DNA from 2 places in the Arthrobacter sp. TE12232 genome. Region 1 is predicted to be linked to the other one. Evidence: riboswitches for the same ligand, from Rfam matches in the RefSeq annotation. Region 1 holds a riboswitch; the other holds the start of a gene.
The links. Region 1 has a riboswitch for S-adenosylmethionine ahead of ACVWZ7_RS17660 (aminotransferase class V-fold PLP-dependent enzyme). Riboswitches for the same ligand answer to the same signal wherever they lie in the genome.

Region 1 (3,935 bases):
GACGGCGCCGGTGGCACGCAGCACTGATTCCTGGGACGAGTCCGATGTCCGGATCCGTCCGAACAAGAAGGGCTCCCGGCCCCGCACCAAGGACCGGCCCAGCTACGACGACGCCGTCACGGGCCGCATCATCACCGTTGACCGCGGCCGCTACACCGCCGTCGTCGGCGAAGGCACCCCCGGGGAACGCAAGATCATCGCCGCGCGGGCCCGGGAACTGCGCCGCAATCCCGTGGTGGCCGGCGACTTCGTCTCCCTCGTCGGGGACGTTACCGGTGAACCTGACACCCTCGCCCGGCTGGTGAAGATCCTGGACCGCAAGACGCTGCTGCGCCGCAGTGCCGATGACACGGACCCGATCGAACGGGCCGTTGTGGCCAACGCCGACCAGCTCGTGGTGGTGGTGGCGGCGGCCAATCCCGAGCCCCGGACCGGTTTCATCGACCGCGCGCTCGTGGCCGCGTACGACGCCGGCATTGAGCCGCTGCTGCTCGTCACCAAGGCCGACGTCAAGGATCCCGCCGAGCTGTTGTCCAATTACACGCACCTCGACTTCCCCGTCATCATCTCCAAGACGGCGGACTCCGCCGCATCAGGCATCGACGCCCGCTCCGACGACGGCCTTTCGGCCCGGCTCGACAAGGACGCCGTCTCCCGGCTCCGCGGCTACCTCGACGGCAAGGTCACCGTCATGCTGGGCCATTCCGGCGTCGGCAAATCCACCATGGTCAACGCACTGACCGGGGCCGAACGTGCCACCGGAGGCGTCAACGCGGTGACCGGCCGCGGCCGCCATACGTCTTCCTCCGCGCTGGCGCTAAAAGTCAACGATGCCCCGGCCGGCAGCTGGATCATCGACACCCCCGGCATCCGGTCCTTCGGGCTGGCCCACGTGGATCCGGACCGGATCCTGAGGTCCTTCCCGGACCTGGAACCGGGCACGGACGATTGCGAACGCGGCTGCAAGCACGACTCCACCGCCGTCAACTGCGGCGTCGATGCATGGGTTGCGGCCGGGCATGCGGGTCCCTCCGGGCCGGCAAGGCTGGCCTCCCTGCGCCGGCTGCTGGGCACAGACCCGCGGATGGAAGCGCAGGACACCAAGGAACTCGGCACTGTGTCCTAATCCGGCCCCTCACCGGCCCGCGGCGCAGCACCGCGGCCTCCCGGCGGCCCGCCCGCTTAGACGGTAGTTTGGAACCATGAGCCAAACCGATTCGAGCTACAACGATGACCTGCGCCTTGCCCATGTCCTGGCAGATTCCGTCGATTCCCAGACCATGAGCCGCTTCAAGGCGCTGGACCTTCGGATCGAGACGAAGCCCGACCTCACCCCGGTCACCGACGCCGACAAATCCGCCGAAGAGGCCATCCGCGGCCAGCTCTCCCGCTCCCGGCCGCGCGACGCGGTCCTGGGCGAGGAATTCGGCAGCTCGGGCCACGGCTCCCGGCGCTGGATCATTGACCCGATCGACGGCACCAAGAACTTCGTCCGCGGCGTCCCGGTCTGGGCCACCCTGATCGCCCTCGTTGACGAGGGCGAACCGGTGGTCGGCGTCGTCAGCGCGCCGGCCCTGGGCAAGCGCTGGTGGGCGGCCAAGGGCGCGGGCGCCTACACCGGCCGCTCCCTGGCCTCCGCCACCCGGCTGAAGGTGTCCAACGTTTCCAAGCTCGAGGACGCGTCGCTGTCCTACTCCAGCCTCGGCGGCTGGAAGGAACGCGGAAACCTGGACGAGTTCCTGGGCCTCACCGAGGAAGTGTGGCGCACCCGCGCCTATGGTGATTTCTGGTCCTACTGCCTCGTGGCCGAGGGTGCGGTGGATATCGCCTGCGAACCCGAACTGAACCTCTACGACATGGCCGCCCTCGTGCCGATCGTCACCGAAGCCGGCGGCCGCTTCACCTCGCTCGAGGGCGAGGACGGCCCCTTCGGTGGCAACGCCCTGGCCACCAACTCGATCCTCCACTCAGAAGTGCTCAAGCGGCTCAACCCCGGACTTGACGACCTCCTCTAGGATCGTCCGACCTTTCTCAACAATCGAACAAACGACGGCGGCGGCCCCCATTCCGGGGCCGCCACCGTCGTTTCTTCGGCCGACGTGCGCATTGCAGCGCGCACGTAACAAAACGCTTCACATTCGGAGGCCGCCTTTTCCCCGGCTGCACCGATGTCCTACGCTCGATGCAGGTCACGAGTGCCAGCGCTAAACCCCGGTTTGCTGGCCGGCAACCCTCCAGTCGCGGTGGGGTGCCCCGGGTGACGACCTGGCCGGTCCGGAACGGACCCGGCAAGCGCGGATTCCCACGATGTGGGGTCCTGTTCGAGTGAGGTCCCATGACAACTGCCATTTTCCCCGCCGCCCGCGAAGTCGACGCACGGTTTGCCGCCGCCGCACGCCCGCTCGCCGCCGTCACGGGCGCCGAGATCCAGTCCCCGCTGATCAAGGGCGGCCACGCCCGCTACGCCAACCTCGATTACGGCGCCTCCGCCCCGGCCCTGTCCGTTGTCTCGGCCTACCTGAACGAAATCCTGCCGTACTACGCCAGCGTCCACCGCGGCGCCGGCTACGCCTCCCAGATCAGCACCTCGGTCTACGAGAACGCCCGGGACATCGTGCGGGACTTCGTGGGCGGCCGGCCGGACGATTCCGTCATCTTCACCCGCAACACCACCGATTCCCTGAACCTGCTGGCCGGGTGCCTGCCGTTGCAGGACGGCCGGCCCGCCGGCGAGGTCATCTACCTCGACATCGAACACCACGCGAACCTCCTGCCCTGGCAGAACGTCCCGCACCGCAGCGTCGTGGCCGCGCCCACCCTCGCGGCCACCATCGACCGCTTGCGGGACGAGCTCGCACGCGGCGGTGTGAGCCTGCTGGCCGTTACCGGCGCCTCCAATGTCACCGGCGAGATCCTGCCGATCCGCGCCCTCGCCGCGCTGGCGCACGAGTACGGCGCCAGGATCGTCGTCGACGCAGCGCAGCTGGCGCCGCACCGGCGGATCGATATCGCCGCCGACGACGTCGACTACCTCGCCTTCTCGGGTCACAAGCTCTACGCCCCGTTCGGCACGGGCGTGCTGGTGGGGCGCACGGACTGGCTCGACGCCGGCACCCCGCACCTGGCTGGCGGCGGCGCCGTCCGCGACGCCCGGCTCGACTCCGTCAGCTGGACCACCGGACCGGCCCGGCACGAGGGCGGCTCGCCGAACGTCCTGGGCGCGGCCGCGCTGGCCCGCGCCACCCAAGTGATCGCAGAGCTGGACCCGGCACAGTGGTACGCCCACGAGGACGCCATCCGGTCCTTCCTGGTCGAAGGCCTCCAGCGCATCGAGGGCGTGACCGTACACCAGATCTTCGCCGACTCGTCGTCTGCCGACTCGTCGCTTGCCGACGGTCAGCCGGGCGCAGGCACCATCGGCGTCGTGAACTTCTCCGTGGAGGGCTACGACGCCGGGCTGGTGGCCGCCTACCTGTCGGCCGAACACGGGATCGGCCTGCGCGACGGCCGCTTCTGCGCCCACCCGCTGCTCAAGCGGCTCGGCCTGCCCGCCGGCTCCCTGCGGGCCAGCTTTGGCCTGGGATCCCGACTGGAGGACGCCGAGCGCCTGCTGGCCGGCCTGCGGCAACTGCGGCAAACAGGGCTTGGCTGGGATTACGTGGTGGATGCCGGCCGCTGGGTGCCGGCCAATGACACCCGCAGCTACCCGCACTGGGCGCCGAACACGCCGGGCACTGCCGGCGCCGCGCCCTGCACCCTGGACTAGGCACTGTTTGGACTGGGCACTGCTGACTGGGCACTACTGACCAGGCGCTGGGGATCAGGCGCTGGGGATCAGGCACTGCGCCGGTGCGGTAAATTCGAAAGGTACCTGAACCGGCAGGACCTTCCCCGAAGGAGATCGCACGTTGCACAGCGTGCCCAAAATGCATGGC
Region 2 (3,935 bases), 2.8 Mb from region 1:
CTCCGCCACCGGCGCCCGGTCCCTCCCGATCTACCAGACGACGTCGTTCGTGTTCCCGAGCGCCGAAAGCGCCGCGAACCGCTTCGCCCTCGCTGAACTTGCCCCCATTTACACCCGGATCGGCAACCCCACGCAGGACGCGGTGGAACAGCGCGTGGCCAGCCTGGAAGGCGGCCTCGCCGCCCTGCTGCTCAGTTCCGGCCAGGCCGCCGAGACGTTCGCGATCCTCAACATCGCCGAGGCCGGGGACCACGTGGTCGCCAGCCCCAGTCTCTACGGCGGCACCTACAACCTGCTCGCGCACACGCTGAAGAAGTTCGGTATCTCCGTGACCTTCGTTGCGGACCCCGACAACCTGGACCAGTGGCGCGAGGCCGTCCGGCCCAACACGAAGCTGTTCTTCGGCGAAGTGGTCTCCAACCCCCGCCAGGACGTTCTGGACATCGAGGGCGTTTCCAAGGTGGCCCACGAGGCCGGCGTGCCCCTGATCGTCGACAACACCCTGTCCACCCCCTACCTCATCCGGCCGATCGAGTGGGGAGCGGACATCGTGGTCCATTCCGCCACCAAGTACCTCGGCGGCCACGGTGCCGCGATCGCCGGCGTGATCGTGGATTCGGGCAAGTTCGACTTCGGCAAGGACCCCGAGCGGTTCCCCGGCTTCAACACCCCGGACCCCACCTACAACGGACTGGTCTACGCCCGCGACCTCGGCGCCGGCGGCGCGCTCGGGGCCAACCTCTCCTACATCCTCAAGGCCCGGGTCCAGCTCCTGCGCGACCTCGGCTCCGCCGTGTCCCCGTTCAACGCATTCCTCATTGCCCAGGGCATCGAGACCCTTAGCCTGCGCGTTGAACGCCACGTGGCCAACGCCACCAAGGTGGCCGAATGGTTGGAGGCGCGGGACGACGTCGAATCCGTCGCCTACGCCGGGCTGCCATCCAGCCCCTGGTACGAGCGCGGGCGCAAGTACGGGCCCAAGGGGACCGGCGCCGTCGTCGCGTTCAACATCGCCGGGGGAGCGGAGGCCGGCAAACGCTTCGTTGATGCCCTCGAGCTGCACTCGCACGTCGCGAACATCGGCGACGTCCGCTCCCTCGTGATCCACCCGGCGTCGACCACCCACAGTCAGCTCTCGCCCGAGCAGCAGGCCGTGGCCGGCGTGAACCCCGGCCTGGTGCGGCTCTCGGTCGGACTGGAACACATTGACGACATCCTTGCGGACCTCGACGCCGGATTCCGCGCGGCCAAGAGCGCCTAGCTCCACCGGACAACCGGCGGCCGGCCTCCCACGGACGGGGAGTGCCGGCCGCCGGCTGTCACACGGAAGTCACAATCTTCGTCATTTCCGCACGCTGTTTCGTACACTCATAAAAGGTCATGAGTGCCAGCGACAGCCCCGGCTTGCTGGCCGGCAACCCTCCATTTGCGGCGGGGTGCCCCGGGTGAAGACCTGGCCTGCCGGTCAGCTGACGGCAGGCAAGCGCGAAGTTAGGTCCTCATATGACGATTGCCGTCACCCGCAGTGGTGAACCCGAAACCAAACCAACCCGGAACTCCGTTTCCGCAAGACCCGCCGCCCAAGCTGACCGGGTGCCGGACGGGACCGTCCGGTACCTCAGGATCGGTGACCTGCAGCTCGAATCCGGGGTCCAGCTGCCGGATGTGGTCCTCGGCTTTGAGACGTGGGGGACCCTGAATGCCGATGCCTCCAACGCCGTCCTCATTGAACATGCCCTGACCGGCGACACCCATGTGACCCGCGGTGCCAGCGAGGAGCCCGGCTGGTGGGAACAATTGGCCGGACCCGGGGCCCCCGTGGATACGGACAAGTACTTCGTCGTATCGATCAACATCCTGGGCGGCTGCTACGGCTCCACGGGACCCTCCACGCCGGCCCCCGACGGCCGCCCCTGGGGATCGAGGTTCCCGCTCGTGACTCTGCGGGACACGACCTCCGCCGAGGCGCGGCTGGCCGATGCCCTGGGCATCGACAGCTGGTACGCCGTGCTGGGCGGTTCGCTCGGCGGCGCGCGCGCCCTTGAGTGGGCCGTGACCTACCCCGCGCGGGTCCGGCGCTGCGCCGTGATTTCCGTCGGCGCCAGCAGCACCGCAGAACAGATTGCGTTCGCTCAGGCCCAGACCCTGGCCATCCGCCAGGACCCGAACTTCAACGGCGGGGACTACTACGGCGGCCCGGAACCCGAAGCGGGGCTCGCCCTCGCCCGCCGGATCGCGCACATCACCTACCGCTCCGCGGCCGAGCTCGACGACCGGTTCGGCCGCAACGCCCAGGAGTCCGAGGCGCCCCTGGAAGCCGGATCGCTGGCCGGGCGCGGACGCTATCAGGTCGAAAGCTACCTGGACCACCAGGGCAACAAACTGGTCCGGCGTTTTGATGCCAACAGCTACATCGCCATCACCGAGGCGCTCATGAGCCACGACGTCTGCCGCGGACGCGGAAGCCTCCGGGACTCCCTGGCCCCGGCCACGGCCGAGTTCCTGGTGGCGGCCGTGGACTCGGACCGCCTGTACTTCCCCGCCCAGTCCCGTGCACTGGCCGAGGCCCTGCCGGGGGGCCCCGAGCTGCACATCATCGAGGCGCCGATCGGCCACGACGGCTTCCTCACCGAAATCGGGCAGCTCAGCGGCCAGTTGCGGAGCAATTTCTTCGCCTAGCCGCCGCTCACGGCTGTGCATTTTTGCAGATGCTCTCTGCACTAATGGTCGTTGTGGCTCACGGCCCCGGGAACCATACTCGTTGGGAATAGCGCTGTGTGTGCTAATTCACACAACATCTCAGCCCAATGGTCCACGGGGTGTCGAAGGCGACACCGAAGGAGTTGTCATGAGCACGGAAAACGCTGCCGCGACGCGCGCAGGCGAGCCCGACGTCAAGACGTCCGGCCTGAAGAAGGTGGTGGCGGCCTCCATGGCCGGCACCGTGGTGGAATGGTACGAATTCTTCCTCTACGCATCCGCGGCCACGCTGGTCTTTGGCAAGGCCTTCTTCCCGAATTCGCAGACCGAACTGGACGGAATCCTCGCGGCGTTCCTCACGTACGCCGTCGGCTTCGTTGCCCGCCCGATCGGCGGGATCGTCTTCGGCCACTTCGGCGACAAGTTCGGCCGCAAGCAGCTGCTCCAGCTCAGCATCATCCTGGTGGGCGTGTCCACGTTCCTGATGGGCTGCCTGCCCACCTTCGCGCAGATCGGCTACTGGGCCCCGGCGCTGCTGGTCTTCCTTCGCTTCGCCCAGGGCTTCGCCGTCGGCGGGGAATGGGGCGGCGCCGTCCTGCTCGTCGCGGAGCACAGCCCCAGCAAGTCCCGCGGCTTCTGGGCCAGCTGGCCGCAGTCCGCTGTTCCGCTGGGCAACCTCTTCGCCACCGCGGTGCTGTTCATCCTGTCCTCCGTGCTGTCCTCGGCGGACTTCCTTGGCTGGGGCTGGCGGGTCGCCTTCTGGCTCTCCGCCGTGATCGTCCTCATCGGTTACTACATCCGCACCAAGGTCAGCGACGCCCCGATCTTCCTGGAAGCACGCAAGGAAGTTGAGGCAGGGCACAAGGGCTACGGCGTTGCCGAGGTCTTCCGCCGCTACCCCCGCGGCGTGTTCACCGCGATGGGCCTCCGCTTCGCGGAAAACATCCTGTACTACCTCGTGGTCACCTTCTCAATCACCTACCTCAAGACGGTGGTCCACGCCGACACCGCCCGGATCCTGCTGCTCCTGCTCGTGGCCCACTTCATCCACTTCTCCGTGGTGCCCATGGTCGGCCGGCTCTCGGACAGGGTGGGCCGCAAGCCCGTCTACATGGCCGGCGCCGTTCTGGGTGCGACCTGGGGCTTCTTCGCCTTCCCGATGATGGACACCGGAAACGATCTGATCATCCTCGCCGCGGTCATCATCGGCCTGCTCTTCCACGCCCTGATGTACG

Region 2: linked by a shared signal. The riboswitch ahead of metX (homoserine O-acetyltransferase MetX) and the one ahead of ACVWZ7_RS17660 (aminotransferase class V-fold PLP-dependent enzyme) in region 1 are both predicted to bind S-adenosylmethionine.

The regions. Positions count from the first base shown of each region.
Region 1 is NZ_JBSSFK010000001.1:3,948,797-3,952,731, reverse strand. It holds gene aroA (3-phosphoshikimate 1-carboxyvinyltransferase) at 1-27, shown strand, start outside; gene rsgA (ribosome small subunit-dependent GTPase A) at 11-1,126, shown strand; gene hisN (histidinol-phosphatase) at 1,203-2,015, shown strand; SAM riboswitch class IV at 2,188-2,301, shown strand; gene ACVWZ7_RS17660 (aminotransferase class V-fold PLP-dependent enzyme) at 2,336-3,766, shown strand; gene ACVWZ7_RS17655 (class I SAM-dependent methyltransferase) at 3,927-3,935, shown strand, end outside.
Region 2 is NZ_JBSSFK010000001.1:1,100,389-1,104,323, reverse strand. It holds gene ACVWZ7_RS04940 (bifunctional o-acetylhomoserine/o-acetylserine sulfhydrylase) at 1-1,261, shown strand, start outside; SAM riboswitch class IV at 1,377-1,492, shown strand; gene metX (homoserine O-acetyltransferase MetX) at 1,504-2,679, shown strand; gene ACVWZ7_RS04930 (MFS transporter) at 2,849-3,935, shown strand, end outside.